Regions from separate parts of the Flavobacterium sp. CHNK8 genome, predicted to be linked through region 3. Evidence: riboswitches for the same ligand, from Rfam matches in the RefSeq annotation. Region 3 holds a riboswitch; each other region holds the start of a gene.
The links. Region 3 has a riboswitch for S-adenosylmethionine ahead of K5V07_RS07900 (Na+/H+ antiporter NhaC family protein). Riboswitches for the same ligand answer to the same signal wherever they lie in the genome.

Region 1 (10,957 bases), 1.3 Mb from region 3:
AATTATTCTAAGTATAACTTGTATAATTTTACTACGATTTTTGCAAACATCAGTTATACAACGACCAAAGATCCAGTAGTCAATGGAGTTTCTTTTCAAAGTATTTATTCTACATCAGACCGTTTGAATTTGGACGCTGAAAATGAAAACTTGAACGGAAATGTATTTTACTCTAAAAGTTTTCAAAAGTACTATAAGTTAACGGCAGGAGTTAATGCAAGTTGGAGTAAGAATTTTGTTTTGAACAGAAGGATTACTAGCGGAGCAACTCAGGAATTTATTCAAGGGATAGAAAATGTAAATCACGGATACAACCTAGCTTTTGCAACACAGTTTAAAAAATATCCTAATGTAGATTTGGGTTATCGTATTAATTTTTCGGAGCAAGCTGCCAATCGGTTTACAACTCAAACTCCTACAGTAAAATTAAATTATTATTTCTTGAATGGTTTAAATGTCAACTGGGATTATGCATTTAATCGTTTTAAAAATGAAACCAATGGCATTACAAACGATTTCAAAATCATGACGGCAAGTTTGAATTACATCAAAAAAGACTCGAAATTTGAATATCGAATTCAAGCAAACAATTTATTAAACACCAGATCTAGATTGAATAACTCTTTTAGTGTGAATGGATTTAATGCGAATGAAAGTAGAATTCTGCCTCGCTTTGTAACTTTCATAGTAAAGTACAATTTGTAAGCTTCATTTAGCTTAAAAAGCAAAGGGGATTTAGTTGTATCTAAATCCCCTTTTTTATATACTTTGTTTTGATTTTTTACAATCCAAAAGCAGTTTTTACTTGATCTACAAAATCTAATTTTTCCCAAGTAAACAATTCTACTTCAACTGTTTTTGTTAATCCACCTGGAGCAGAGAAAGTCTTCGTTACGGTTTCAGGAGTACGTCCCATGTGCCCGTAAGCAGCAGTTTCACTATAAATTGGGTTTCTTAATTTCAATCGTTGTTCGATGAAGTACGGACGCATATCAAAAATAGCTTCTACTTTTTTAGCGATTTCACCATTGGTCAAATTCACTTTCGCAGTTCCATAAGTATCAATAAAAATACCCATTGGCTTAGCCACACCAATAGCGTACGAAACTTGAACCAAAATCTCATCGGCAACACCAGCTGCAACTAAGTTTTTAGCAATATGACGTGTTGCATAAGCAGCAGAACGGTCTACTTTACTTGGGTCTTTTCCAGAGAAAGCACCACCACCGTGAGCTCCTTTTCCGCCGTAAGTATCTACAATGATTTTTCTTCCTGTAAGTCCAGTATCTCCGTGAGGTCCTCCAATTACGAATTTTCCTGTTGGGTTAATATGGTATTGAATTGCATCATTAAATAAATGAGCATGCTCAGGATTTTTAGTAATAATTCTTGGGATCAATATCTCAATAATGTCTTTTTTGATTTTAGCAAGCATAGTAGCTTCTTCGTCAAAATCATCGTGTTGTGTAGAGATAACAATCGCATCAATACGAGTTGGTTTGTTATCGTCGCTGTATTCTAAAGTTACTTGTGATTTAGCATCAGGACGCAAATACGTAATTTCATTGTTTTCACGTCTTAAAACAGCTAGTTCTTGCAATAATTTGTGAGACAAATCAAGTGCCAATGGCATGTAATTCTCCGTTTCATTGGTTGCATAACCAAACATCATTCCTTGGTCACCAGCGCCTTGCTCTTCTTTGCTTGCTCTGTCAACACCTTGATTGATATCAGCAGATTGTTCGTGAATAGCCGAAAGAATACCGCATGAATTGGCTTCAAACATGTATTCACTTTTGGTATAACCAATTTTTCGAATCACTTCACGTGCAATATTTTGCACATCTAAGTATGTATTTGATTTAACCTCACCAGCCAAAATAACTTGACCGGTAGTTACTAAAGTTTCACAAGCTACTTTTGATTCAGCATCAAATGCTAGAAAGTTATCAATTAATGCGTCTGAAATTTGATCTGCAATTTTATCTGGATGTCCTTCGCTCACAGATTCTGACGTAAATAAATAGGCCATAAGTTTTATTATTTTATAAAATTAAGCGAGAAAAAATAATTGCTGAAAAGGTCTAAAGGAGAGTTCCTGCTTTAGCATTTTTTTACTGAAAATTATTCAGTATTCACAATGAATTGATTTCATTATGAAGAGGTTGCAATCAGTTCAAATTTTTCCTCTTGTATTTGGGTGCAAAGGTATGAAACCATTTTGAATTGCATATTAATCTTAACTTTTTTTTACTGTTTTATCTTTCGGAAATATTTTTTAAATCAAAAACAAAATTAGCGACATAAAAATTTTGTACTTTAAAAAACATTTGCGATATTTGATAATCAAAATAAGTAATCATGAAATCATTTATTTGCAATATGTTAAAGGTCGCACAGGGAAATTCCTGAGGGTTGCTTATTGCATAATTTGAACTAAATTATATAGTAAAGCTTCCCAGTATTTGGGAAGCTTTTTTTTTTGAAATACCACTAAGAATAAAAATTTATGAATACACTAAAATGCCAACAAAAAATGTATGCAATAGCGCCTATTTGTGCTGTTGTACTATTTGATATATCGTGACCCCGAAAGGACAGGTTGATAAAACTAAACCCCTTTTGGATTCGTATCTAAAAGGGGTTTGTTGCTTTTAGCACTACTGCAATTTTTAGAGAATAAAAAAAATAGCATTTGATGAAAGTTTTTTTCAAGATTAGGAACAAAAAAGGATAAAAAAATACAATAAAAATTAAATCATAGTAAAAACTGGTATTGAAGTTGATACTAAAAAGGAAAAATAATCATTACACAATTAATAACTTAAAATGAACAACAATGAAAAACAACAATTATTTTAGTAAAGCAATCCTTTTAATAAGGCAAGGATTATGGGGGTCAAAAAAAAGTAACACTACTGCTCCAGTGGTAAATGAGCTAGTTCATCCTAGATTTGAGATGGCTACCAATGATGTTACAGCACTAAAGACAGTGCCTAATTCATTACTTTTTTTAATGTATTCCAAAGAAAATGATGTCCTTTTTATTTAGGGATTCCAAATGTATTTTAATCAGCGAGAAAATACATTTTAAATTAGGATTGCTGTTTTAACGGAGTTTTGGTCTAAAACGACATATTTCTTTGTTAAAACAGCTTGCTTTTTGCATACTTTTGCGAATACTGCAAAAGTAATTCAGACTAAACTTTGCATAAAAATTTGCTCAGAATAAAAATTAGTGCTTTATTTGCACTCACAAAGTTCACAACAGTATTGAAATGTTATAAAGAAAGGCAGAGGGATTAGACCCGATGAAGCCTTAGCAACCCTTCGATTTATCGGAGAAGGTGCTGCATTCTACCACGCCCATCGTGGAAAGATAACACTAAGAATTTGTCTAGATAACACCTAGCTTTCTTTCTAATATTTCCAAACACAAGTCCTAATTATAACAGATTTGAAATTGGAAAATAAACCAACAACAATTACATTACACAATTTCACCACGGAGGCAGGTGCAATTTATGCTACCCTAAACTTAAGTTATCAAGTTTTTGGCTTACCATTACATGCAGCTCCTATTGTTTTGGTCAATCATGCGCTAACCGGAAATTCACAGGTTGTGGGTGATAACGGTTGGTGGAATGAACTAATTGGCGCCAACAAAACTATCGATACTACAAAATATACCGTACTTGCTTTTAACGTTCCTGGAAATGGATTTGATGGAGCTGTAATTGAAAATTATCTTGATTTTACAGCAAGAGACATCGCTAAAATTTTTATAAAAGGCATTAAGTTGCTCGATGTTGCAAAACTCTACGCTATTATTGGAGGTTCTGTAGGTGGTGGAATTGCTTGGGAAATGGTTGCACTAGAACCAACAATAACCCAAAAATTAATTCCTATTGCGACCGATTGGAAAGCGACAGACTGGCTTATTGCCAATTGTTTTTTGCAAGAACAAATTCTTAATAATTCATCTAAACCCATTCAGGATGCCCGCGCACACGCCATGTTGTGTTATAGAACTCCAGAATCATTTGCGGCAAAATTTCAGCGAACAATTAATGAGCAGTTAGCCATTTTTAATGTGGAAAGTTGGTTGTTGCATCACGGCGAAAAATTACAGCAGCGTTTTCAATTGGCATCCTACAAAATGATGAATCAATTATTGAAAACCATTGATATTACTCGCAATAGGTCCTCGTTTGAAAATACAATCGAAGCTGTAACGGCAGAAATTCACATCATTGCCATCAATTCGGATTTGTTTTTTACGGCCAGTGAAAACAAAACCACTTTTGAGCAAATACAAATATTAAACAAAAAAGTCAGTTATCAAGAAATAGTTTCCATTCACGGACACGATGCTTTTTTGATAGAATACAAACAATTACACAATTTGCTTCAAGATTTATTCTAAGCTACAAACACACAACACAATGAAAATATTAAAATTTGGAGGTAAATCGTTATCAAATGGTGACGGATTAAATAAGGTGGTTGCCATAATAACAGACAAAGTAAATCAGGGAGAGAAAATTGCAATTGTAGTTTCGGCGCGTGGCAATGCAACTGATGAGTTGGAACAAATTTTAACTCTTGCTTCTCAAAACGGAGATTACAAGCCACTTTTTGAAGATTTTAAAAAATACCAGCAAGACGTTTATGATGCTGTTGATTTGTCTGAGGAGTTTACTATTTTAGAAAAATTGTTTGAAGGTGTAAGTCTGATTGGCGATTACAGCAAAAAAATCAAAGACCAAATTTTGTCTAAAGGCGAATTGCTTTCGGCAAAATTACTAACGGCGATCTTGATAGAAAAAGGAATTCATGCTCGTTTTACAGATACGCGTGAATTGATAAAAACCGATGCTAAATTTGGTGATGCACAACCCTTAGAACAACTTTCGAAGAAAAATGTGGTTGCTTTTTTTAAACAAAACACTGAAAATACAGTTAATATAATCACAGGTTTTATAGGTTCTACGACCAATAATGATACTACAACTTTGGGAAGAAACGGGAGTAATTACACCGCTTCGTTGATTGCGAATTATTTAAATGCCGACGAATTACAAAATTACACACATGTTGACGGAATTTATACTGCCAATCCTGATTTAGTTGTTGATGCTAAAAAAATTGACCATCTATCATTTAATGAGGCGAATGAGATTGCTAATTTTGGAGCAACTATTTTGCATGCCAAAACTATCATTCCGTTATTAGAAAAAAACATTCCGCTTCGAATTTTAAATACTTTCAATCATGAAAATAAAGGAACTTTAATTACTTCCAATTCTAATAAGGAAGGAATTAAAACGCTTTCGGTTCTTGAAAATGTGGCTTTGGTCAATCTTGAAGGTAGAGGTCTGCTGGGGAAAACTGGTGTCGATGCTCGAATTTTTAGAGTAATGGGCGACAATAATATCAGTGTGAGTATCATTTCCCAAGGTTCATCAGAGCGTGGAATAGGTTTGGTTGTGGCTGCCGACAAAGCTACTACGGCCATGATTGAATTGGAAAAAGAATTCGAAAATGATTTCTATTCAAAGGATGTCAATAAAATAACTGTTGCTGATGATGTAGCTGTCATCTCCATTATTGGTCAGGATTTAAGTACGTTTCACAAACCTTACACGGCTTTAATCAAGAATAAAATTGTTCCGATTCTGTTCAACAATACCGTGACGGGTAAGAATGTGAGTTTGGTTGTTAAAAAATCACAGTTGCACAAAGCTTTGAATGTGATTCACGGAGAGATTTTTGGCGTAGCCAAGAAAATAAATATCGCTGTTTTTGGTCATGGTTTGGTGGGTGGTACCTTGATTAATCAAATTTTAGAATCGGCAGCAGCCATTGAAAAAAGAAAAGACATCAAATTGAATGTCTTTGCGATTGCCAATTCTAAGAATGTGCTCTTGAATAAAAACGGAGTGACACCTAACTGGAAAAACGAGATTCAAACCAACGGATTCTCATATACTATTGATGATGTTATTGCCTATGCAAATGAGCATCATTTAGAGAATTTAATTGCCATTGATAATACCGCAAGTGCTGATTTTGTCAAGAATTACATTTCGTTAGTAGAAAATAGTTTCGATTTGATTTCGTCAAACAAAGTAGCCAATACGTTGAGTTATAGTTTTTATAAAAAATTGAGAAAAGTTCTGGTAGAAAACCAAAAGACGTATCTTTATGAAACCAATGTTGGAGCAGGATTACCTTTGATAGATACCATTAAATTGTTGCACCTTTCTGGCGAAAATATCACAAAGATTAAAGGGGTTTTCTCGGGAACATTGAGTTATTTGTTCAATAATTTTTCGGCCAAAGACGTGCCGTTTAGCGAGATTTTAAAAGAAGCCATCGATAATGGATATACCGAGCCAGATCCAAGAGAGGATTTATGTGGAAATGATGTAGGACGAAAATTATTGATTTTGGCTAGAGAACTAGACTTGCAAAATGAGTTTGAAGAAATTTCGATTCAAAATTTAATTCCAGAACATTTACGAAGTGGAGATGTAGGAGAGTTTTTGAATAAATTGACGGAGTTTGATCCTATTTATGCAAAAATAAAAGCCGATCAAAAACCGAATCACGTGTTGCGTTACATAGGCGAATTGTCAGGTGATTTGCAAAATGACAAAGGAAATCTCGAAGTAAAATTAGTTTCGGTGCCATCAGAAACAGCATTGGGCGGATTGAAAGGTTCAGATTCTTTCTTCGAAATTTACACTGAATCGTACGGTGACCGACCAATTGTAATTCAAGGCGCTGGCGCAGGATCAGCAGTAACAGCAAGAGGTGTGTTTGGTGATATTTTAAGGTTGTCTGATAAGGGGTAATTGAAGTGAAAAGTGAATAGTTTTTAGTAAACAGTGATCAGAAGAAAAAGCATTTAATATGGATATAATTATTATTCTACTTGGAATGAATGTTTCATTGATATTCTTGTTTGATAAAAGTAAATTAGATAGCAAGGAATGGTTTCTTAAACTATTAATTTTAAATGTAATATTGTTTTTAATTGCTTCGATAAGTCTATTGCTTGGTTTGGGAAAGAATACCGCTATTGATGCATTATTTGTACCACTGCTTGCACAGGTTGTCTATTATATTTTAAGCAATTTATTTTACTTAAAACAAAAAAGAAACACTGTTGATACTTTTTGGACAATGGATAGAGGATTATTTTTAGACGGTTGGTTCAATAGTATATTCTGGATAATTTCAATATTACTTTTTCTATTCGTGTTGTAATAAAATATAAATTATTAAAAAATGGACAGCCTCCAGTCGTGGCTACCTCTTCGCTGTGGCGAAAGGGTTGGGAGGAGAATATTATGAAAATAACATTAAACAGAGTAAACGACAATTTCCATTTCGAATTAAAAAACGAAAGAGGGCATTTGGTAAACGTAGATAGCCGTCCTGAATATGGAGGAAACGATATGGGCGCCAGTCCGATGGAATTAGTATTGATGGGAGTTGCAGGCTGTAGCGCAATTGATATGATTTCAATTTTGAAAAAACAACGTCAAGAAATCACGTCTTTCAAAGCTGAGGTTGAGGGCGAACGCGTACAAGTTGGAGAAGCAAAACCATTTAAAAACATCCATGTGGTGTTTTATCTAGAAGGTGATATCAAGGAAGACAAAGCCGCAAAAGCCGCCCAACTTTCTTTTGAAAAATACTGTTCGGTTTCCAAAACAATAGAGCCAACAGCAACCATACATTACAAAGTAGTTTTGAATGGAAGCCCCCTAACCCCCGAAGGGGGAACTAGCAACTAATAGTTGTTGGATAAATATTAAATTTAGTAACAAACAAATCAACCCCAACACAATTCCCCCTTTGGGGGTTAGGGGGCTTATTTATGAAAAATGATAATTTTGGTTTCGAAACCCAGGCCATACGCAATCAGTTAGAAAGAACACAATATTTAGAGCATTCGGTGCCGTTGTACCTCACGTCTAGTTTTGTATTTGAAGATGCTGAAGACATGCGTGCCTCATTTGCAGAGGAAAAAGACAGGAATATTTATAGCCGTTACAGCAACCCCAATAACAACGAATTTATTAGCAAAGTATGCGCTATGGAAGGTGCTGCAGCTGGTTTTGCCTTTTCATCTGGTATGGCTGCGGTGTATTCTACTATGGCTGCTCTATTAAGTTCAGGAGATCACATTGTTTCTTCGAGTAGTGTTTTTGGTGCCACGCATTCGTTGTTTATTAATTATTTTCCGAAATGGAACATTCAAACCTCGTATTTTGACATCAATCAACCCGAGACTATTGAAGGTTTGATTACGCCTGATACAAAAATTCTTTTCGCAGAGTCACCAACCAATCCTGCGGTTGATATTATTGATTTGGAATTGCTAGGAAATATTGCTAAAAAGCACAATTTAATTTTAATTATCGATAATTGTTTTGCAACGCCTTATTTGCAGCAACCAATAAAATGGGGCGCACATTTAGTGGTGCATTCGGCTACAAAATTAATGGATGGTCAAGGTCGCGTTTTGGGTGGAATAACTGTTGGTGATGCTGATTTGATTCAGAAAATCTATTTGTTTTCCCGACTTACAGGTCCAGCTTTATCGCCTTTTAATGCGTGGGTATTGTCTAAAAGTTTAGAAACATTAGCCATTCGATTAGATAGACATTGTGAAAACGCCTTGAAAGTAGCGGAGTTTTTAGAGAATCATCCTCAGGTGAATAAAGTGAAATATCCATTTTTGAAATCGCATCCTCAATATGAAATCGCACAAAAGCAGATGAAGCTGGGCGGAAATATTGTTGCTTTTGAAATAAAAGGAGGATTAGAAGCTGGAAGAGCTTTTTTAGATAAAATTAAATTGTGTTCGCTTTCGCCAAATTTAGGAGACACCAGAACTATTGTTACGCATCCAGCCTCTACAACGCACAGTAAATTATCTGTCGAAGAACGTTTGGCGGTGAGTATTACAGATGGTTTGGTGCGTGTTTCTGTAGGTTTGGAAACCGTAATTGATGTAATTGCCGATTTGGAGCAGGCGCTTTCGTAACTGATAGATTTGGGATTAACGATTTTAGATTGTAGTTTTGGTTCAAACAATGCAATGTTTCATAATTGCGAATCTTTTTAATACAATTCTAAAACATTAAAATGCTCTCAAAAAAAACAAAATACGGTATAAAAGCATTGACCTTTTTGGCGCGCCGAGAGGACCAAACGCCTGTTGCGATTGCGGATATTGCCAAATCTGAAAATATCTCACTCAAATTTTTAGAGAGTATTTTATTGTTGTTGCGTCATTCTGGTTTTTTGGGAGCCAAAAAAGGAAAAGGCGGCGGTTATTATTTGATTAAAGAACCGAAAGACATTAGCATGGCGAAAGTGTATCGTATTTTGGAAGGGCCTATCGCCTTATTGCCTTGTGCCAGTCATAATTTTTATGAGCCTTGTGACGATTGTACAGATGAAGCCACTTGTGCTGTTCGTAAATTAATGACGGAAGTGCGTGATAATACGCTTATGGTTTTGGAAAATAATAGTTTAGCTGATATTGCATTTTAAGTTTTAATTAGAAATAATGTTTCGTAATTAAAGTAAATATATTATTTTTGCACAATAATCTAGTAACCCGATAGGGTAAAAGTTTTTAAATTAAATTTTGTTGAATTGAAAGGAATGAATAAAGAATTAAAAGTGAATAATAATACCGAAAGCCCTGCAACAAGTTTTGTAGAGCGTTTATGGGTGCTCGTTCCTGCAATTTTGTTGATAGGATTATTGGCAACATTAGTGTACAACCACCATGATGAATTTTCAGTGGATGGCTTGATAGCTGGCTTTGATCAAGAGTTTTTAATTTTTTTCTGTATTGGCGTATTTGCACAATTAGTAGATGGAACGTTAGGAATGGGTTACGGAGCAACTTCAACTTCATTTTTATTAGCGTACGGAATTCCGCCTGCCATCAGTAGTACAGGTGTTCACGTGGCTGAAATGTTTACAACAGGAGCGTCGGCAATTTCGCATCATCGTTTTGGAAACATCAACAAAAAACTAGTAAGACATTTGTTAATTCCAGGTGTTTTGGGTTCTATTACTGGAGCCTATTTGTTGTCGGATGTGATTGATGGAGAAGTGATAAAACCATTTATCGCTTTGTACATGATCGGGTTGGCAGTCATCATTATTAGAAAAGCATTAAAAAAGAATCTGGTAAAAAAGAAAACTAAAAAACTAGGTATTCTGGCAACTTTTGGAGGTTTTATGGATGCTGTAGGAGGCGGAGGATGGGGACCGATAGTGACTTCTACTTTATTAGGAAATGGACGAAATCCCAGATATACAATTGGCTCAGTGAACGCAGCAGAGTTTGCAGTAGCTTTTTCAAGTGGAGTAACATTTATGCTTTTTGGAGGTATTCAAGGATGGCAAGTAATAATTGGATTGATTTTAGGAGGCGTAATGGCAGCTCCATTAGCCGCATTTTTAGTGAATAAAATTCCAAGGAAATCAATGATGATATTAGTAGGTGTTTTAATTATTCTTTTGAGTTTAAAAACCTTATCAAAACTGCTGTAAAACGAAATAAGATTATGAGTAAAGAATTAGTAGCGGCATTAGCAGAGCATACAAAAAACCTTAGTTTAGAGGAAACGTTTGTTTATTTAGCTGCAGAATATAAAGATAAAGTGGTTTTTTCAACTTCTTTTGGTCAAGAAGACCAAGTAATTACAGCAATGATTGCCAATAGCGGTGCTGGGGTTCAAATTTTCACATTAGATACAGGTCGATTGTTTCAAGAAACGTATGACGTTTTTCATAAAACCCAAAAAAAATACAATCAAAATATTAGAGTATTTTTTCCTGAGGCAGCAGCAGTAGAAAATTTATTGGAAACTAAAGGACCTAATAGTTTCTACGAATCAGTTGAGAATAGAAAAGA
Region 2 (10,957 bases), 1.3 Mb from region 3:
AGATAATGACAATCTACTAGTAAGTACTCTGTTTCTTCTTTGGTAAAACCGCCACACAATACATGAGGTACGGTATCTACGTTGTATTTATGCGTTATCGAAGCGCAAATCCCAAGGGTTCCTGGTCGCATTCTGGTTAGTTTTTTATCTAATAAACCATTGCCTTTATCAACATAAATAAACTCCTCACGTGAGGTAGTCACATCAATAAATGGTGGTTTAAACTCCATCAAAGGGTCAATGTTGTCATACAATTCTTGAATACTTTTCCCTTTTTGAGGCGGAATAATTTCAAATGAAAACAAAGTTTCTCCTTTGGCTTTTTCTATATGTTGTGTTACTTTCATATTAAGTCTTAAAGTTTGAAAGTCAAAAGTCGAAAGCCAAGTCTGTTTTAGACTTTATGACTTTTGACTTTATGACTAAATTAGTCTGCTATATTCGGATTCAACCATTTCATGGCTACATCAGTGGAAACATTTCTTCTTTTGGCATAGTCAATTACTTGATCTTCTTTGATCTTTCCAAGTCCGAAATAGTTACTTTCTGGATTCCCAAAGTAATAACCAGATACTGATGAAGCCGGCCACATGGCCATACTTTCGGTTAAGGTTACTCCAATTTCTTCTGCAACATTTAATAATTTCCAAATAGTCGGTTTCTCTAAATGATCTGGACAAGCTGGATATCCTGGCGCTGGTCGAATCCCTTTGTACACCTCATCAATCATATCTTCGGTAGATAAATTCTCATCAGCGGCATAACCCCAAATTTCTTTACGCACTTTCTCGTGCAGATATTCAGCAAAAGCTTCTGCAAAACGATCAGCCAGTGCTTTCACCATAATCGAATTATAATCATCTAAATCCTTTTCGAATTCAGCCGCCCATTCGTCCACACCAAAGCCAGTAGTTACGCAAAAAGCTCCCATATAATCCACTTTTCCACTTTCTTTTGGAGCAATAAAATCAGACAAAGCGATGTTTGGCGCTCCTTTGGTTTTCTGAGATTGTTGGCGCAAAGTCAAAAATGTTTGTAATTGTTTTCCGTTTTCGTCTCTCAATTCAATATCATCATCATTGATTTGATTCGCCGGAAAAATGCCGTAAATGCCTTTGGCAGTTAATTTCTTCTCTTGTAAAATAACTTTTAACATCGCTTGTGCATCTGCAAAAACCGAAGTCGCTTGTTCACCCACTACCTCATCGGTTAAAATCGCTGGATATTTCCCAAACAATTCCCAAGTTCTGAAAAACGGCGTCCAATCGATATAAGGTACCAAAGTTTCTAAATCAACTTCTACGATTTGCTTGCCAATTACTTTAGGTTTCACGGGAGTGAAATTATCCCAATCCAATTGTAATTTATTTTTACGGGCTTGCTCAATAGTCAAGAAGTTCTTGTCGCGGGAACGATTCAAAAACGTTTCTCTAAACGCATCGTATTCGGCACGAATATCACTAGCATATATTTTTCGGTTGTGATCCAATAAATTACCCGCTACCGTTACCGCTCTCGAGGCATCGTTGACGTGAATTACCGTTTGGCTGTATTGAGGCGCAATTTTCACGGCCGTATGCGCACGCGAAGTTGTTGCACCACCAATCATTACTGGAATTTTCAGTCCTCTTTTATCCAATTCCTTAGCGAGATACACCATTTCGTCCAAAGACGGCGTGATCAATCCGCTCAATCCAATAATATCTACTTCATGTTCAATAGCTGCTGCAATAATTTTTTCTGGAGGCACCATTACACCTAAATCGACAATCTCATAATTGTTACAAGCCAATACCACCGAAACTATATTTTTACCAATATCATGAACGTCCCCTTTTACGGTTGCCATCAGGATTTTTCCGTTCCCAGATTTATCCCCAACTTGCTTTGCCGCTTCGATAAAAGGCAAAAGATAAGCTACTGCTTTTTTCATTACACGTGCCGATTTCACCACTTGTGGCAAAAACATTTTACCCGAACCAAACAAATCACCCACGACATTCATTCCCGTCATCAAGTTGATTTCGATTACTTCAATGGGTTTTGTAGCAGCTTGTCGCGCTTCTTCAACATCTTCTTCTATAAACGCATCCACTCCTTTTACTAACGAGTGCGTGATTCTTTCTTGAACCGTTCCAGAACGCCATTCTAAAACTGCCTTTTCATTTGTTTTAGATCCGTCGCCTTTTACATTCTCCGCAAAATCAAGCAAACGTTCTGTCGCATCATCGCGTCTGTCCAGAATCACATCTTCAACATGCTCTAATAAATCTTTCGGAATCTCATCATAAATCGACAACATTTCAGGATTTACAATCCCCATCGTCATTCCGTTTTGAATCGCATGGTACAAGAAAACCGAGTGCATCGCCTCACGAACCGTGTCGTTTCCTCTGAACGAAAACGAAACGTTACTCACCCCACCGCTGATGTGTGCGTGCGGTAAATTTTCACGAACCCACTTGGTTCCTCTAAAGAAATCCAACGCATTCAAGCGGTGCTCTTCCATTCCTGTTGCTACTGGGAAAATATTCAAATCGAAGATAATATCTTGTGGCGGAAATCCAATTCCCACCAAAATATCATACGAACGCTGACAAATTTCAACACGCCTTTCGTAATTATCCGCTTGACCCACTTCGTCAAAAGCCATCACGATTACCGCCGCTCCGTAACGCTTTATCAGTTTAGCATGGTGAACAAAAGCTTCTTCGCCTTCTTTCAACGAAATCGAATTTACAACACATTTCCCTTGTACAACTTTCAATCCGGCCTCAATGATTTCCCATTTTGAGCTGTCAATCATAATCGGCACACGCGAGATATCCGGTTCAGCCGCAATCAAATTCAGGAATTTAGTCATCGCATATGCGCCATCGAGCATTCCCTCATCCATATTAATATCGATGATTTGTGCACCGCCTTCTACTTGCTGGCGCGCAATATCAAGTGCCTCATCGTATTTTTCTTCCTTAATCAATCGAAGAAATTTTCTCGAACCCGTCACATTGGTTCTTTCCCCTACATTCACAAATACACTTTCGGGCGTAATGATTAAGGGTTCCAATCCTGCTAATACTAGGTTTCTTCTTTTTTCTGCCATTTCTTTATTTTGAGTTACTCAATTGCTAACAAAACTAGTCTGAGTTTTTTTTTTTTATTTATTGCAAAGTTTTCGAAACCTTACCATTTTATTTCAATTCATTTTTGGGCGTGTCCCTCCAAAAAAAGTCGGGTCGGGCTATTCGTTACAAGTCCTCAATCAATTCCGTTAACACTCCATTGATCTGCGGGCTTTCCACTACTATCCCTCACGCGGGCATTGTGCTAACAACACACTTCTTTTTTTATTGATTCTTCCGCTTCTTTATTCTTCAATTTTGTCATTCTGAGGAACGAAGAATCTAAACAAGTTGCTCTGCTGCTTGCGCGAGCGTTACGCTCGTGCTTATTCTTTTTAATTAAAAATCTTTTCCTAACTGTATTTTGTGCACGAGCGGGACGCTCGCGCCAGCTATGGGATCACTGCCATTTTGATTTTTCTAGATATCGACTAGTTACATTTCCATCGTATACATAATATTTAGTCCAAGTAAAACCATTTTTAACAAGAGTAAGGGAATCGGGCTTCAATTCTTTATCTAAAAAAATATAATTCCCTTTCGGATTATTTAAGTCATACTTCACTTTGTAAAACTTATTTAAAATTTCATCTCCTCCCATTGTATTTCTCTGAGAGATAAACTTACCATCCACATAAAAGCAATAGATTAATAACCTTTGTCTACCGACCTTTTTAAATTTCGTTGTTAAACCAACTGCTTCGCCCTTAAATGTTTCTTTGTAGGTATTAAACTTTGTTTTTCTCGAGATATCAAATAAAATATATATTGTTGCCAAGGTAAGAGAACATAGCAGTACCCATTTCAAATTCTTAAAATTATCAGTAGTCTTTTCCTCCATTTTTTAATAACCTAAATTATTTTAACATTACATCACCGCAGTCGAAACCCTCGGTTTGTATTCCTTGGCGATATCGGCAATTAACTTGATGTGTGCTGGTGTTGTTCCGCAACAACCCCCTATGATGTTGACCAAATTATCATCGAGATATTCTTTGATAAAAGCTTGCATCTGTTCTGGTGTTTCATCGTATTCTCCAAAGGCATTAGGTAAACCTGCATTTGGATGCGCCGATACGTTGAACGATGTGTTTTGTGACAAAGTTTGCAAATATGGCTTGAGCAAATCGGCACCAAGTGCGCAATTGAATCCTACGCTCAACAAAGGTATGTGTGAAACAGAAATTAAAAAAGCCTCAACCGTTTGTCCCGAAAGTGTTCTTCCAGACGCATCGGTAATCGTTCCTGAAACCATAATAGGAATATCAAGATTGCGTTCGTCTTTTACTTCTTCAATGGCAAAAAGCGCTGCTTTGGCATTTAAGGTATCAAAAATAGTTTCTACCAAAAGTAAATCGCAACCACCATCCATAAGCGCTTCTACTTGTTGCTTGTACGCAATGCGCAAATCATCAAAAGTTACGGCTCTGTAACCGGGATCGTTTACATCTGGAGACATGCTTGCTGTTCTATTTGTTGGTCCAATGGAACCCGCAACAAAACGAGGTTTGTCTGGATTCTTGGCTGTAAATTCATCGGCTACTTCGCGGGCTATTTTTGCCGACTCATAGTTCAATTCATATACATATTCTTCAAGATAGTAATCGGCCATACCGATGGTGGTTCCAGAGAAGGTATTGGTTTCAACAATATCAGCTCCAGCTTCAAAATATGCGGCGTGAACGTCTTTTATAGCTTGTGGCTGAGTGAGCGACAACAAATCGTTGTTTCCTTTTAACGAATGCGGAAAATCTTTGAAACGCTCTCCTCTAAAATCTTCTTCGGAGAAATTGTAACGTTGCAACATGGTTCCCATAGCTCCATCAAGGATGAGGATGTTTTTTTTAATGGCTTCGTGAATGCTTGACATAACTTTTTATTTCTTACAAAACACAATTTGAAATTGTGATTTTTACTTTTGATTAGTATTTCCAAAAGTTCACTATTTTTCTTTTTAGCCCTGATGGTAGCGGCATCCTTTTTATTCGCCTTTTTTCGGCGAATAAAAAGATATAGCGTACAGCAGGAACGATATTGGCTGAAAAGCGCCATTAATCTGCTCTAAAAAATTCGATATGTTGTCAAGAAAAGGTTTGAGAAATACTGTAGAAGTATTCTTGTGTTATCTATCTTTGATACTGGTTGTATAAAGTAGAATGTAGCACCTTCTTTAAAAATAAAGGGTTGCTAAGGTTTCATTGGGTCTTTTCCCTCCGCCTTTCGTGATAACTTTCAATAAATATAGGAACAGTGCAAAGTAACGACATAGCGCTAACAATTGCAAGTATTTTTTTTAAAGATTGTAGCTTAGTTTGTTGCAAAACTTTAAAATAAAAAAGGTTCTGAATTACTAAGCTTTACAATAAACTTAGCAACTCAGAACCTTTGTGACTTAGCAACTTTATTTACACGATTGCTTTTACAACCGCTTTTGGAGCTTCTTTACGAGTTCCGTCAAAACCATCTACACCAGAAACGGTAGTGTATTTTAACACATAACGCTTGCCTGGATTAATGATTTGGTAGGCTGCTTGACACATTAAAGTGGCTTCATGGAATCCGCACAAAATCAATTTTAATTTTCCTGGATAGGTATTTACGTCACCAATGGCGAAAATTCCCGGAATATTGGTTTGGTAATCTAAGGCGTTGTTTACTTTGATGGCGTTTTTTTCGATTTCTAATCCCCAGTCGCCGATAGGACCTAACTTTGGCGTAAGACCAAAAAGCGGAATAAAATAATCGGTTTCGATGGTACGTTGTGCTCCATTTTCCTCGACTACAACAGCCTCAAGATGTTCAGCTCCTTTTAACCCTACTACTTCACCTGGCGTAATCATTTTAATTTTTCCGGCTGATTTAAGCTCTTGAACTTTTTCTACAGAGTCTAAAGCTCCACGAAACTCGTTGCGACGGTGAATCAAGGTCACTTCTGAAGCTACATTTGACAAAAAGATACTCCAATCTAGAGCCGAATCACCACCTCCAGCGATAACCACACGCTTGTCACGAAATTTTTCTGGATTTTTGATGAAGTATTTAATTCCTTTGTCTTCGTAAAATTCGATGTCCTCGATCAATGGTTTTCTTGGTTCAAAACTACCTAATCCACCAGCAATAGCAATAACTGGCGCATGGAATTTTTTACCTTTATTTGAAGTCACAATAAATGTTCCGTCTTCTTGTTTTTCGATAGTTTCGGCACGTTCACCCAAAGTAAACCCTGGTTCGAACTGCTTGATTTGCTCCATTAAATTATCTACTAAATCACCCGCCAATACTTCTGGAAATCCAGGAATATCATAAATAGGCTTTTTAGGATATAACTCTGACAACTGCCCACCCGCTTGTGGCAAAGCATCTAATATATGGCATTTTAATTTTAATAATCCTGCTTCAAAAACTGCAAATAAACCTGTTGGCCCCGCGCCAATAATGAGTATGTCTGTTTTAATCATTTTGATTTAATTTAGTATCCTTTGTGTTGCTTCCAATTATAATTGTAGGCTGTAATGGAAATTGTTAATTGTGTTTCTATATGTTATTGTATTGAACCTAGGAGCTCAATACTTTTATTTTAAATTGAGTACAAATATCACCATTCTGTTTAGTTAAAAAAACAGAAACTGATTATTAAGAACTATTACATCTTAGCTTTTTTCTATGAACTTAAGATTCTGTCTTGTGCTTACTTTGCTTTGAGCGTCTCTGTGATTTCATTCATTTTTTGAACTTTTTCCTCAAAATTTCCTTTCAGCGTTTTTCGGTATTCATTCAAGTTTTCGACCATTTTATTGATATCGTCTGGAATTATTTCTTCAAAAAACTCTCGCAATCGTTTGGCTGTAGTGGGTGATTTCCCGTTGGTTGAAATGGCAATTTTCACATTCCCTTTGGTTACAATTCCGCCCAAATAATAATCACACAAAGGCGGTGTATCAGCAATGTTGCAAATCAAATATCTTTTTCGAGACAAATCATAAATCCTCTTGTTCACCTTCAAATCATCGGTGCAGGCAATCACCATGTGGCGTTTACGGAGCATCCAGCGATTGAATTTTTTATAAGTCAACTTCACTGTTGTATGGCTTGCCGCCAAGGTTTCTAACTCTGGTAAAAACCAAGGTGCCACTACCTCAACATTGGCATTGGGACTGGATTTCAACAGAAACGATAGTTTTTCTAAACCCACATTACCGCCACCCACAATGAGCACGTTGAGGTTGTGTAATTTTAAAAAAATAGGATATAATTCGTTTCTTTCCACAGTTATTTCAATTCTTTGGCTATGAATTCTTCGTAAAAGCCTTTTAATTTATTGCTCTCTTTAACCACCTCACCAATGACGATAATAGCAGGTGAACTTAATTGTTGTTGCGCCACCACTTGCTCAATGGTGTTGATGGTTCCAACCCCAATTTTCTCCTGAGCAGTCGTTCCGTTTTGAATAATCGCAACCGGTGTTTCACCTTTAGATTCCTTTTGGAACAAATCGATAATCTGAGAGAGTTTGCTCATTCCCATCAAAATAACCACCGTTGCTGATGATTGTGCAGCCAAAGCCACATCATTTGACAATTTCCTGTCAGAAGTTGTACCCGTAATTACCCAAAAACTCTCAGAAACACCTCTTTTGGTCAATGAAATCCCTTGATAAGCCGGAACAGCAATCGAGGATGAAATTCCAGGCACCACCGATGTCGGTATGCCAAAACTTTCTATAAAGTCAATTTCTTCACTTCCACGTCCAAAAATAAATGGATCACCTCCTTTTAAGCGAACTACATGCCCGTACGTTAAGGCATTGTCTACAATCAATTGGTTGATTTGATCTTGCGAATATTCATGACAGCCTTTGCGTTTGCCTACAAAAATCTTAATGGATTTTTTGGGAGCATATGTCAAAATCTCCTCGTTGGCCAAGGCGTCATACAATACCACATCCGCTTCTGCTAATGCTTTGGCTCCTTTGATCGTCAGTAAATCCGGATCTCCAGGACCCGCACCAACTAATGTTACGATGGGTTGTTTCTTTTTAAGCATCAGCTAAGTCTTTATTTCTATACGCTTCGATGGCATCAAAAAATACAATGGCATCTTGAATGTACTTTTTAGCAAATTCAGCAGAAGGTTCATTTTGGTTAATTTGATATACCAATTCTCGTAAAGAAGATTGCAATTGAATTGTATTTGTAGCCACAAAAACGGTATCAAACAAATCGATTATTCCCGCTTGATGGTTTGTTTTTTGGTTTTCAGCCAGTAATAATGCCTTGGCTCCATTGACAAATCCGGCGTACGCCAAATAAATTGCATCCGACCATTTTGCATCTTCAAAAGCTTCTTGTGCAAAAGTCAATTTTTCTTTCGCTTCAAATAATAAAGTAGCTACCAAGTCAATTACAACTCCAGCACATTCTCCTACTCCAACTGCTTTTACATAATTATCTGCATTTCCCCAGTCAACAAAATCCGCTTCGGTTAGATTGGTTACATCAGCTAATGGTTTCAAAAATTCGTAGAAATATTTTTCGCCTTGAGCGTCATAATAATTCAAGAACGATTGTCCGTTGGCATTGGATTCGAAATCATTTAAAATCAATCGCAAAGCATCTGGTCCTCTTCGGCTCGGGATTTTGATTACTTTATCAGAGAATCTTCCGTTTCCATTTCCTAAATTTCCTCCTCCTAATAAAACTTGCAAGGCTGGGGCTACTAATTTTCCCGCATTGATTGACATTCCTTGAAATCCAATTTCGGCCATATTGTGTTGCCCGCAAGCGTTCATACAACCACTAATTTTAATAGTAATTTCGCGGTTGTTACTGTACTGCGGATATTCAGTAGTTAAAACACGTTCTAACTCTACCGCGATTCCGGTACTGCTCGCAATTCCTAAGTTACACGTATCCGTACCCGGACAAGCTGTAATATCAGCAATCGTGTTGTAGCCTGTGGTTACAAAATCTAATTTGGCTAATTCTTGGTAAAAGAAAGGAAGGTTTTCCTCTTTTACATGGCGAATTAAAATATCTTGACGCAACGTTAAACGCAATTCGTTTGCTGCATAATTTTTGATCAAATGCGCTAATGCTCTAGCTTTATCAGTATAAAAATCACCTAATTGTACTTTGATTCCGATGGCCACATAACCCGCTTGTTTTTGCGTAATTACATTTGTTTTTTTCCACGCTTCAAAAGCTGCTGTATCTTCAATTTCGACTTTTGGCACTTCTAATAATGGCGCTGCAATAGGGCCCTCAAAAGCAGTCGTATCAATTTCAACAGTTTGGTGAGACAAGGCTTTTTTCTCTTCGTCTACCAATCGTAAAAATTCGTCTTTCCCTATTTCTTTCAACAAAAATTTCAAACGTGCTTTTAAACGTTTGGCTCTTTCACCGTAGCGGTCAAAAATTCTTAAAATTCCTTCGGTAGTTGGAATGATTTGATTGGCCGGAATAAACTCTGTCAGCAATTCAGCATGACTCGGTTGTGAACCTAAACCTCCACCTAACATTACTTTGAAACCTTTTACACCGTCTACAATTTTTGGAATAAATCCTAAATCGTGTAAATAACTCAAACCGGTATCTTTATCTGATGACGAAAACGACATTTTGAATTTACGTCCCATTTCTTGACAAACCGGATTTCTCAAGAAAAATTGAAACATCGCATGCGCATACGGAGACACATCAAAAGGTTCCTCTGGATCAATTCCTGCTGTTTCGCTAGCGGTAATATTTCGAACTGTGTTTCCACAAGCTTCTCTCAGGGTAACATCGTCTTTTTCTAACTCAGCCCAAAGTTGCGGTGTTCTATCTAAACTCACATAATGAATTTGGATATCTTGACGCGTCGTAATGTGCAAACGCCCTGTTGAATACTCATCAGAAACTTTTGTGATGCGCACGAGTTGCTCGCTAGTTACTTTACCAAAAGGCAATTTGATACGAATCATCTGTACGCCTTCTTGACGCTGCCCGTAAACACCACGTGCTAAACGCAGACTACGAAAACGTTCGTCGTCAATTTTTCCGTCACGGAATAAAGCAATTTTTCTTTCTAAATCGATTATGTCTTTTTGAACAATCGGATCTTCAATTTCGGTTCTAAAACTTTCCATTTGTTATAAGCTATTCGCTATTAGCTTTGGGCTGTTAGCTGTTTATGAAATTCATTTTACATCTTTGCTGAAGGCTTAAAGCCAATAGCTAAATGTTATTTTATAAATCCTACTCCTGCTGTTGTGTTGGTTGTAGCATCAATTAAGATGAAAGCCCCGTTTGATTTATTATCGTTGTACGCATCAAAATAAATGGCTTTGCTTAACTTGATGTTCACTTCGCCAATTTCGTTGATGGCTAGTTGAGAGGCTTCTGTAGTTCCTGAGAAATCAGTTGCAATCACATTTTTCACACTGTCAATCTTAGCCAAAACTCTGTTGGTATTGTGTTGAACATAATACTTAGCACCAGGTACTAACTTTTTACTGTCCATCCAGCATACGGTGGTGTTAATGTCTTTCTCTACTTTTGGCAATTCAGATGATTTTACAATCATGTCGCCTCTAGTTACATTGATATCATTTTCTAATTCGATGGTAATCGAAGAGCCCACAGCTGCTTCCTCAAATTGCTTGTCAAAAAAGTGAATATTTGTCACCACTGATTCTGTTAAAGAAGGCAGCACCGTTACTGCATCACCCACTTTAATATTATTCCCATACAATTTTCCGGCATAACCTCTAAAATCGTGGTATTCTTCTGTTTTTGGTCGGATAACGGTTTGAACAGGGAAACGCGCTTTTCCTTTTTCGTACACATCAGCTGGTT
Region 3 (10,957 bases):
TTCAAAAGGTTTTAAAGCATGCTCAATTACTTCAAGTGTTCCTGAACCTTGTTCACGTATTAAAAATTGCATTTTTTTAAGGTCAGTTAGCTCAATCTCATCTTGTTGCACCAGCGGATTGGAGCTATTACAAACTAAAACCAATTCATCTTTTAAAAATGGTATGTATTTTATTAATTTATTTTTAGACTGCCCTTCTACAATGCCCATTTCAATTTCTTGCTGTACCAATGCGTACTCAATTTGTTCCGTATTGCCGTTTAACAAACTTACTTTGACGTCCTGTAGTTTTAAATGAAATTTAGCTAATAATGGCGGAATAATATATTGTGAAATTGTTGTACTCGCGCCCAATCGTAATAAACCTGAGCGCTGATTGATAAGCGTGCTCATGTCAAAATCAATCTCACGATACATTTCAAAAATATTTTTTGCATGTTTTAACAATACAGTCCCAGCGTGTGTCAATGCTATTTTAGAACCGTTTCTATCAAACAATTTGATTCCGTATTGTTCTTCTAATTCTTGTATATGCTTTGAAATGGCAGGTTGAGTGATAAACAATTCAGCTGCGGCTTTGGTAAAACTCAATCGATTGGCAACGGTATAAAAAACTTTTAGTCTAAAATCCATAATAAATCTGAATTATAGTAAACCATTGTATTTACGTACAAACCATTCTGTAGCAAGTGAAATAGCAATAATTATGAGTAACCAAATCCAGTCAATTAATGGTGTTTTAACACTATTGCTTTTTTGAATGGCTTTGTATTCTTGACTATCTAATAGAGTCTTTATTAATTGTTCTTCTTGATTTGCAAAAAATACTTTTCCGCTAGTATGAGTTGCTAATTGGCTTAGTTTTTCAACATCTGAATTTACAAATTGCTTTTCAATATCAAAATCTAAAATTTCAAAACTACCTGTATAAGATGTTTTAGAATTCAATTCTTGAACTACAAAATCATAAGATCCCGCCTTTAAACCATCAAGATTGACTTTGTAAGTATTGTTCCCTTTAACTAAATCGTAATTTTTAGTTTGCTTATTGCCTTTATTTTTTAAAGAAATAGATAGTCGAGCTTTTTCATCAAATTCATAATTTTTATTAAAAAACTGTGCCGTTATTTCAATAGGTTCTCCTGAGTTGTAAAAACGTTCATGCTCAACCACCAATGATTTTTTGGAATTGTTTGAAGCTAGAAACTGAATAATTTTATCAAGGAATACATCGTATTTTTCAAAAGATTTGTTAGTCACATGAGACTGTAAACGCCATTTCCAGCTATTCTCTCCCATTAAAAAAGCATTTCTACCGGATTGACTTTCTGCAAAAACCAGTAAAGGCATCTGCGTATCAATTGCTCTAATTCTTGACGATAACAATACGGTAACGCCAGCATTTGTAGTTATAGTGCCAAATGGATTTTGAATAGGAGGCAGATTTTCAAAGCCAATATTTTCAGCAGCAAACAAATTAAATTGATTGTTAAAAACAGGTAAATAATCCTCTTTTTGTCCACTCATTTTAAAATTAAGTGACGTTTGCTGATTGTTCAAAAAATTAAAATCAGTACTATTACCAGTAATAATAAAGCTGTTGATTTTCAATTTTGTATTGGCATCAAAAACTGATTTAAAATCTGAATTAGGTTGATACAAAATCAAAACCGAATATGGTGTTAAATCTTTAATATCGTTAGGTTTAACAATAGTAACTTTACGCTGTACATTAGATTCTATTGCTCGTTTTAAAGCTCCTAAATCCGGATGATTTATTGCTGATACTATTGCAATATTTGTTTTTTGATCTATAACATCAACTGCAAAATTCTTTACATTATTAAAGGTGTTTTTTTCTTTTACCTTTGAAGTAATTGTCGCTTTATAAAGTTGTAATCCTATTTTATCTGCAGGTAAAAACAACGTTAGGGATTGTGTTCGTTTTGAAGGAGAAAAACGCATGCTTTGCTTATTCAAAATAGTTTTCCCTTGAGACAATGAAAAATCAGCATCCATCGTTTTTGAACCTGAATACTGTAAAAACACCTCTACTGGAAATTTATTTTTATGAAAAGCATACTTATTCACATTCAACTGATTGATTTTAAAATCAAGATAAGTAACAGTATCACCTACTACAAGAGGAAATACTCTATTTGATGGTTCAAAACTATAAACATAGTCGTTACCTGATGTTTGATTTCCATCAGTAAGCAAAACCGTTGGAAAAACTGTATTTTTAAATATACTTTTTAGATTGTTTGCTACAAGATCAATATTGGTTTGACTGCCTTTAAAATCAATACTTGACAAAGGACTAAAATCCTCAGAAAATTGAAAAACTTGAACGTCAAATTTATCATTCAAAGCCGTATTGCTCTGAATATTTTGGAGTATTGCTTTAGTTTTCTTCTCATTTTTAAGAAAAGCTATAGAACTTGAATTATCAACCACAACAGCAAGAGGCGACTTTGTGATGACTAAATTATCCCGAGTAATTATCGGATTTAGCAATAATAAAAACAGACAAAAAATAGAGGTAAAACGAAAAAAAGCTAAAAACAAACTCAATTTTGACTTGTTTTTAGCTTTGTATAAATATTGAAAATATGACAATACGCCCGCTATTAATAATGATAAAACTAATAGTAGCAAGGTAGATGTTGTCATGTAGTGTTTATTAAAATATTTTAAATTTGAAAACTTAAATGTAATCTAGAATTCATTAGAAGTGTAGAATGAATTAAATACTCATTTCACAAACCTAGGTAAGCATTCCTCCACACACATTCAATACTTGCCCTGTAACATAAGCACTCATATCCGAAGCAAAGAAAAGACAAGCGTTAGCCACATCCTCTGTAGAGCCACCTCTTTTTAACGGAATTCCATCTCTCCAACCTTTTACAACATCTTCGTTTAACTTTGCAGTCATTTCGGTTTCAATAAATCCAGGCGCAATTACATTACAACGAATATTGCGAGATCCTAATTCCAGTGCTACAGACTTTGAAAAACCAATAACTCCAGCCTTAGATGCTGCATAGTTCGTTTGTCCTGCATTACCTTTTACCCCTACCACTGAACTCATATTAATAATTGATCCCGAACGTTGCTTTAAAAAAGTACGCTGAATCGCTTTTGTCATGTTAAAAACCGATTTCAAATTCACATCCATCACGTTGTCAAAATCTTCTTCGGACATACGCATCAATAAATTATCTTTTGTAATTCCAGCGTTATTAATCAACACGTCAACCGTTCCAAAATCAGCCAAAACAGCATCCACAAATGTTTGTGCTTCGTTAAAATCTGCAGCGTTTGATTGGTATCCTTTAGCTTTAATACCTAAAGCGTTTAACTCATTTTCTAAAGCCATCGCAGATTCTACTGATGAACTATATGTAAAAGCAACATTGGCTCCATGTTTAGCAAAAACCTCTGCAATCCCTTTTCCAATTCCGCGACTTGCGCCTGTGATAATGGCAACTTTTCCTTCTAGTAATTTCATATTCAAAAATTAGTTTATTTTTTATTTGAAGCTATTCCTGCTATTCACTGCAATCTTTTAGGTCCGCTGTCGCGTACCCAAAAGGATTTCCGTTGCTATCAGGGCTAAAAACGACTTGCCAAATATATACTATTTCCTTTTTTAAAAAAAATTTAGCTTTAATTATGAACAATAATTTTTACAATTAAACCTTCAAAAAACGATATGCTAGTTTATCCCAAAAAGCAGCATAAATGGCAATCAATGTAAATACTAGCAAAAACAAATGATACCACGCATTACTTAAAATATCTATAAAATTTAATTTACCATTTGCATAGTTTAATATCAACAATATCTGAGCACCATAAGGCAATATCCCTTGTATTACACATGAAAAAATATCTAAAATAGTAGCCGATTTTTTAGCGCTCAACCCGTATTCATCATTAATTTCCTTTGCTATGGGCCCGGTAATAACAATAGAAACTGTATTATTTGCAATAGCTAAATTTGCAAATCCTACTAATACTCCAATTCCAGTTTGTGCTGATTTTTTACTTTTAATTCTTTTTTTGATTTGATTTAAAACCCATGTTATACCACCAGCCCTGTCCACCATAGCTGCTAATCCTCCTGTAAGCATTGAAAGCAGAAAGATATCGGTCATACTCGTAAATCCTTCATAAATTTTCTGAGTAAACTCCATTACTGTAAAAGAATCATTATAAAAACCAATAAAACCCGCAATTATGGTACCTAATAGTAAGGTGTAAAAAACGTTGACACCTACAACTGCTAAAATTATCACTAAAACATAAGGCAAGATTGCCCATAATGAATAATCACTTTTTGCTATATCCACAGAAACAACATCTGAATTAAATCCCAAATAAAAGAAAATTAAAATAGTTACAATTGCCGCCGGAAGCGCGATAAACAAATTAATCTTAAACTTATCTTTTAAATCACAACCTAGAGATTGAGTGGCAGCGATGGTAGTGTCTGATATCATTGATAAATTATCTCCTAACATAGAGCCACCAAGTAAAGCGCCTGCTATCAATGGCATAGAAGCACCACTTTTATCAGCAAGTGACATCGCAATAGGTCCTATTGCAACTATAGCTCCAACAGAAGTACCTGTAGCAGTTGATAAAAACGAGGCTATTAAGAAAATTCCCAATGGAAAATACGCTGCATCAATGGTATTAATACCTAGGTTCACAACTGCATCAACTCCACCCATGGCTTTACTCACCACAGCAAAAGCGCCTGCAAATAAATAAATCAAACACATGGTTATAATTTTACTATCACCACAACCAGCAATTAAAGTATCAACTTTATCTTCTGTACTGTTTTTAAATAAAATAAAAGCAGCAACAATACCTACTAAAACAGCAACAGGAGAAGGAAAAGCATAAAAATCATTAAGCAAAATACCTGCTCCTAAAAAAATAAAAATAAAAATAAATAGCGGAATCAATGCAAAAGGATTTCCAAATTCCTTAGTAAACTTTGTCATAAAAATAATTTTAAATTAAGTGTTATGACGAAAAACAAAGCTGGTATTGGGAATGTAAACAACATTTTTTCCAAAAGATTTGGCTTATCGTTTTAGCACCTTGCTTGTTGTTGCAGGTTGCTATCCTATTGAAGGATTCGTGATAACGGGTGCAAAAGTAATTAATATTTTATGATAAACTAAACAAACACTTTAAAATTTAAAATATTATGCAATATTTAACAAACCGAACTTTATTTAAAATTAAAAATCTCATAAAATAAAGTGTTATCAAATTAAAAATTATCATAAATTAAACTATTTTTGACAAACATAGTCTAAACATTATCACAATTTAATATACAATCTATATAATATTAACATTAATAGAATCATTATGAAAAAATTCCTATCATTAATAAGCTTTATTTTAGTTCTAAGTTGTAGTAAAAATGATGACGCAAATGAATATGTAGCTATTGATCCGTATCCTAATATTACAACAACATTTACCGGCAAAATAAATGTTAACAAACTGGATAATTATTCGAACCAAACGATTCCTAGCTATATCACTAAAGATAATACTGCGGGGAATGCCATTACAGATAAAGGTGCCACTTTAGGACGGGTCTTATTCTACGATAAGAATTTATCGTCAAAAAATACCATCTCCTGCTCCTCTTGTCACATTCAAGCAAATGCTTTTGGAGATGTTGCAGCAGCTAGTACAGGAGTAAACGGAACAACTAGTAGACACTCCATGAGATTAATAAATACTAGATTTTCAAATGAAAATAAATTCTTTTGGGATGAAAGAGCTTCAACTTTAGAGAACCAAGTAACCCAACCTATTCAAGACCATATTGAAATGGGTTTTAGTGGCACATTAGGCGATGGCAACTTTACTGCATTAATTACTAAACTACAAAACATAGGGTATTATAAAGAATTGTTCAAGTTTGTATATGGATCCGAAGATATTACTGAAAACAAAATTCAGTTAGCTTTATCACAATTTGTAAGAAGCATTCAATCATTCGATGCAAAATATGATGCTGGTCGAGCTCTTGTTGCAAATGACAACCAACAGTTTCCTAATTTTACAGCTCAAGAAAACCAAGGTAAAAATTTATTTTTAACACCGCCTGTTTTTGACGCTACTGGAAATAGAACTGCTGGAGGAGTAGGTTGTGCGGGTTGCCATCAAGCTCCTGAATTTAGTATTGACCCAAACAGTAGAAATAATGGAATAATCGGGATACTAAATGGAAATGGAATTGACATCACAAATACTAAATCACCATCACTTAGAGACTTGGTAAAAGCAGATGGAAGTACCAATGGCGCTTTCATGCATACCGCAAATTTGAATACGCTTCAAAATGTAATTGGCCATTACGGCACAATAAACCTAGCACCTGGAAATACAAATCTTGACGCTAGGTTAAGGCCAAATGGTTTTGGTCAAAAATTAAATTTAAATGCCTCAGAAGTAGACGCTTTAATCGCCTTTCTAAAAACCTTAACTGGAACAAATGTCTATGTAGATACAAAATGGTCAACACCTTTTAAATAACATAAAAGTCCCCAAATGTAGATTTGGGGACTTTTAATTTTTAATCAAAATGAACTTAAAAAGCTACATTCCATCTTGGTAATCTTCCATTTTCATCAAAGAAATTTTGTAAAATCACACCTTCAACTGCAGTTGGAATTCCTTTTGAGTCTGTATTAAATGTTTCATACCAAACTACTTCAAGTGTGGTGATATCTTCAATTTTCATTTGTGCAGGCCAAGAATATTTTCTTCCCGTTTTTGCAAATTGATGACCTTCAACAATTTTTTCGTTAAGACCACCGTTTTTAATTTTCAAGGTTCCATTATTTTGAACAGTTCCTGTAGAACCTACCATAATCAACTCTTTTGAATCACCTATAGCATATACTAAAAATACACCCGATCCATCCGAAGCATTGCAAACTTCAGCAAGACTATCTTCGATTGTGAAAGAAAATTGATTGGTAACTTTGAATTTTTCTAATTCTTTGTACATATATATTATTTATTAGGAACTAGCCATGAACATTACCTTACGAGTTGTAAAATAAACCATAACAAGTTCATTTGTATTTTATTGATTTTGATATAAAATCAGATTTTCAATAAAGCGCAAAGGTATTTTTTTAATTCTATTTATCATAAAAAAGCCTCACAAATTGTGAGGCTTTACTATTATTTAGAAAAAGCTTAGATTATCCTAAAACTTCTTTTACTTTTTTACCAATTTCAGCTGGTGAATCCACAACGTGAATACCACATTCTCTCATGATTTGTTTTTTAGCCTCAGCTGTATCGTCAGATCCACCAACAATTGCACCTGCATGACCCATTGTACGCCCTGCTGGAGCAGTAACTCCCGCAATGAAACCTACAACTGGCTTACGGTTTCCATCCGCTTTGATCCATTTTGCAGCATCAGCTTCAAGTTGACCACCAATTTCACCTATCATTACGATACATTCAGTCTCTGGATCATTCATTAACAATTCAACAGCTTCTTTTGTAGTTGTTCCAATGATTGGATCACCACCAATACCGATAGCAGTTGTTATTCCTAATCCTTGTTTTACAACTTGATCAGCAGCTTCATAGGTTAATGTTCCTGATTTAGATACAATACCTACAGTTCCTTTTTTGAAAACAAAGCCTGGCATAATCCCTACTTTAGCTTCACCTGGAGTAATAATTCCAGGACAGTTAGGTCCTATCAATCTTGCATTTCTTTCTTTTACATAACTGTTTGCTTTTATCATATCAGCAACAGGAATTCCTTCAGTAATTGCAATGATTACTTTAATTCCAGCATCAGCAGCTTCCATAATAGCATCAGCAGCAAAAGCTGGTGGTACAAAAATGATAGTTGTGTCAGCTCCCGCTTGGTCAACAGCATCTTTTACAGTATTAAATACAGGTCTGTCTAAGTGACTTGTTCCTCCTTTACCAGGAGTTACACCACCTACAACATTAGTACCATACTCAATCATTTGAGAAGCATGGAAAGTCCCTTCACTTCCTGTAAAACCTTGAACTATTATTTTGGAATCTTTGTTAACTAAAACACTCATGATATATTATTTATGTAGTTTTTAAAATCGTTATGCAAAAGTATAAAATACTAATCAGTAATTGGTATTCAAAAATTTTTTTTTTGACACTAAATATTATGATAATTGGCTCATTTGAAAACCGCGATAGAGTTTATCGTCTTTAATTTGCCAAATCACAATAAAATGTGCCAAAAGCATCTCTTCTCTAGGGTTTTCAATTGTTTTTACAAAATGCGAATAACGCACGGATACTAAATCATTTTCAGCAACAACATGATTTATTCGAACTTTTGATCGTACATAGGCTTTACTTAATTCATCCGAAAGTAACAGTAAAGAAGCAAAATTATGCTCTACAAATCCTTTGCTACTATTCCACTCTAAAACAATTTCTGGATGCAAAAAATCTTTTAAAACTGTACTATCAATAAAAGCATCTGATTTGTAAAAATTCTGAACAATTTCTTTAGCAGACATATTATTTAATTTTATTTAAAATTTCGGGAATTTTTTTAATGTTGGCCAACTGTTTTAATTTCTCTCTTGATTCTTCAATTGGAGTCCCAAAATATGACTTTCCACCTTCAATAGATTTTGTCACTCCAGTTTGACCCATTATTACTGCCTTTGTACCAATTGTGATTCCGCTTGTAGTACCTACTTGTCCCCACATGGTTACTTCATCCTCAATAATTACACAACCTGCAATACCAGTTTGAGATGCAATTAAACATTTTTTACCAATAACGGTATCATGCCCTACATGCACTTGGTTGTCAATTTTTGTTCCTTCACCAATAGTTGTATCTCCAGTCACTCCTTTATCAATGGTGCAAAGAGCACCTATCCCAACATTGTCTTCAATAACAACCCTACCGCCAGAAACCAATTGATCATAACCCTCTGGACGTTTTTTATAATAAAAAGCATCAGCCCCTAAAACAGTACCAGCGTGTATTATGACATTATTACCTATTACAGTATGGTCATAAATAGCAACATTAGAATGTATTAAACAATTATTTCCAATGACAACATGATTTCCAATAAAAGTATTGGGTTGAATAACTGTTCCTTCACCAATTACAGCAGTACTAGAAATAGCAACATTAGAAAATTGAAAGGGTTTAAAATGCCTTGTTAAAATATTAAAATCTCGAAACGGATCATCAGATAATAACAATGCTTTACCTTCAGGACAAGCAACCTCTTTATTGATTAATATTATGGTTGCCGCAGATTGTAATGCTTTATCATAATATTTAGGATGGTCAACAAAAACGATATCTCCTGGTACTACAACATGAATTTCATTCATACCGTAAACAGGAAAATCAGCATCACCAATGTATTTACAATTGATGATGCTTGCTATTTCTTGTATAGCATGTCTTTTTTGGAACTTCATTTACTATTTTTTATTAAAATCAAAATATTTTGAAAAATAGAACAAGTAAGAACTTATTCTTTCACGCGCTCCATGTAAGAACCACTTGCTGTATCAATTTTAATTTTGTCACCTTCATTGATAAATAAAGGTACATTTACACTAGCACCTGTTTCTACCGTAGCAGATTTAGTAGCATTGGTTGCAGTATTTCCTTTTATTCCTGGCTCAGCATACGTAACTACAAGAATAACAGAAGCTGGCATATCTACAGATAATGGCAAATCAGTTTCAGTGTTAATACTTACCATCACGTTTTCACCTTCTTTTAATAAATCAGGAGAATCTAAAATATTTTTATTCAATGTAATTTGTTCAAAAGTCTCCGTGTTCATAAAGTGAAACTCGTCACCTTCAGGATATAAAAATTGAAATTTATGATTTTCTACACGAACTTCGTCAATTTTATGACCTGCCGAAAAAGTATTGTCTAATACTTTACCATTTGTTAAACTTCTTAATTTTGTTCTCACAAATGCTGGTCCTTTTCCTGGTTTAACATGTAAGAATTCAATAATTTTATAAATATCGTTGTTGTACTTGATACACAATCCGTTTTTAATATCTGAAGTAGATGCCATTTTATTATTTATTTATTTTTTCCATTTCAAGTAATCTACTATTAAGTACAAAAGTCAAAATGAAAACTTGTTAATTATTTGTATTTAATTCTCTTAAAAATCTATGCACAATCATTGCTATTCTCATTATTCTTCTATCAGAAGCGTATTACAACAGCATTAATAATTTCCTGAATATCCTTTCATAACTCCTCGAGAAGAGTTCCTAATAAAATCAATTATTTCATCTCTTTCTGGAGTTGCTTCCATTTCGGCTTCAATAATTCCTAAAGCTTGGGTAACATTATAATTTTTTTGATATAAAATTCTATAAATATCTTGAATTTCTCTAATTTTATCAGAAGAAAAACCTCGTCTTCTTAAACCAACAGAATTAATACCCACATAGGAAAGCGGTTCTTTGGCAGCTTTAGTGTAAGGTGGTACATCTTTTCTTAATAAAGAACCTCCAGAAATCATAGCATGATCTCCTACACTAATAAACTGATGTATCGCTGACAATCCGCCTATAATGGCATAATTCCCAATGGTAACATGTCCACCTAGTAAAACACCATTAACAATTATAGCATTATTCCCTACGTGACAATCATGTGCGATGTGTGCAGTTGCCATGATAAGACAATTGTCACCAATCACTGTTTGTCCAGATGCAATTGTTCCTCTATTTATAGTTACGCCTTCTCTTATAGTACAATTATCTCCTATGATTACTAATGAATCTTCTCCTCCAAATTTTAAGTCTTGTGGAACTGCAGATATTACTGCACCAGGAAATATATTACAATTTTTTCCAATTCTTGCACCTTCCATTATGG

Region 1: linked by a shared signal. The riboswitch ahead of K5V07_RS02460 (alpha/beta fold hydrolase) and the one ahead of K5V07_RS07900 (Na+/H+ antiporter NhaC family protein) in region 3 are both predicted to bind S-adenosylmethionine.
Region 2: linked by a shared signal. The riboswitch ahead of K5V07_RS02530 (homocysteine S-methyltransferase family protein) and the one ahead of K5V07_RS07900 (Na+/H+ antiporter NhaC family protein) in region 3 are both predicted to bind S-adenosylmethionine.

What each region holds. Positions count from the first base shown of each region.
Region 1 covers NZ_CP081492.1:593,191-604,147, forward strand. Annotated here, with positions in the region: gene K5V07_RS02445 (carboxypeptidase regulatory-like domain-containing protein) at 1-705, shown strand, start outside; gene metK (methionine adenosyltransferase) at 782-2,032, opposite strand; gene K5V07_RS02455 (hypothetical protein) at 2,840-3,052, shown strand; SAM riboswitch class I at 3,279-3,386, shown strand; gene K5V07_RS02460 (alpha/beta fold hydrolase) at 3,464-4,426, shown strand; gene thrA (bifunctional aspartate kinase/homoserine dehydrogenase I) at 4,446-6,860, shown strand; gene K5V07_RS02470 (hypothetical protein) at 6,919-7,275, shown strand; gene K5V07_RS02475 (OsmC family protein) at 7,359-7,808, shown strand; gene K5V07_RS02480 (PLP-dependent aspartate aminotransferase family protein) at 7,892-9,064, shown strand; gene K5V07_RS02485 (Rrf2 family transcriptional regulator) at 9,166-9,576, shown strand; gene K5V07_RS02490 (sulfite exporter TauE/SafE family protein) at 9,691-10,593, shown strand; gene K5V07_RS02495 (phosphoadenylyl-sulfate reductase) at 10,605-10,957, shown strand, end outside.
Region 2 covers NZ_CP081492.1:606,209-617,165, reverse strand. Annotated here, with positions in the region: gene metF (methylenetetrahydrofolate reductase [NAD(P)H]) at 1-347, opposite strand, end outside; gene metH (methionine synthase) at 428-3,103, opposite strand; gene K5V07_RS02535 (hypothetical protein) at 3,523-3,963, opposite strand; gene K5V07_RS02530 (homocysteine S-methyltransferase family protein) at 3,991-4,992, opposite strand; SAM riboswitch class I at 5,242-5,354, opposite strand; gene K5V07_RS02525 (NAD(P)/FAD-dependent oxidoreductase) at 5,528-6,580, opposite strand; gene K5V07_RS02520 (bifunctional precorrin-2 dehydrogenase/sirohydrochlorin ferrochelatase) at 6,811-7,389, opposite strand; gene cobA (uroporphyrinogen-III C-methyltransferase) at 7,392-8,165, opposite strand; gene K5V07_RS02510 (nitrite reductase) at 8,158-10,248, opposite strand; gene K5V07_RS02505 (sulfate adenylyltransferase subunit 1) at 10,344-10,957, opposite strand, start outside.
Region 3 covers NZ_CP081492.1:1,863,748-1,874,704, forward strand. Annotated here, with positions in the region: gene K5V07_RS07885 (LysR family transcriptional regulator) at 1-633, opposite strand, end outside; gene K5V07_RS07890 (hypothetical protein) at 646-2,673, opposite strand; gene fabG (3-oxoacyl-[acyl-carrier-protein] reductase) at 2,768-3,514, opposite strand; gene K5V07_RS07900 (Na+/H+ antiporter NhaC family protein) at 3,699-5,021, opposite strand; SAM-I-IV-variant riboswitch at 5,076-5,172, opposite strand; gene K5V07_RS07905 (cytochrome-c peroxidase) at 5,398-6,579, shown strand; gene K5V07_RS07910 (hypothetical protein) at 6,635-7,057, opposite strand; gene sucD (succinate--CoA ligase subunit alpha) at 7,257-8,129, opposite strand; gene K5V07_RS07920 (nuclear transport factor 2 family protein) at 8,226-8,588, opposite strand; gene K5V07_RS07925 (UDP-3-O-(3-hydroxymyristoyl)glucosamine N-acyltransferase) at 8,590-9,519, opposite strand; gene efp (elongation factor P) at 9,573-10,139, opposite strand; gene lpxA (acyl-ACP--UDP-N-acetylglucosamine O-acyltransferase) at 10,299-10,957, opposite strand, start outside.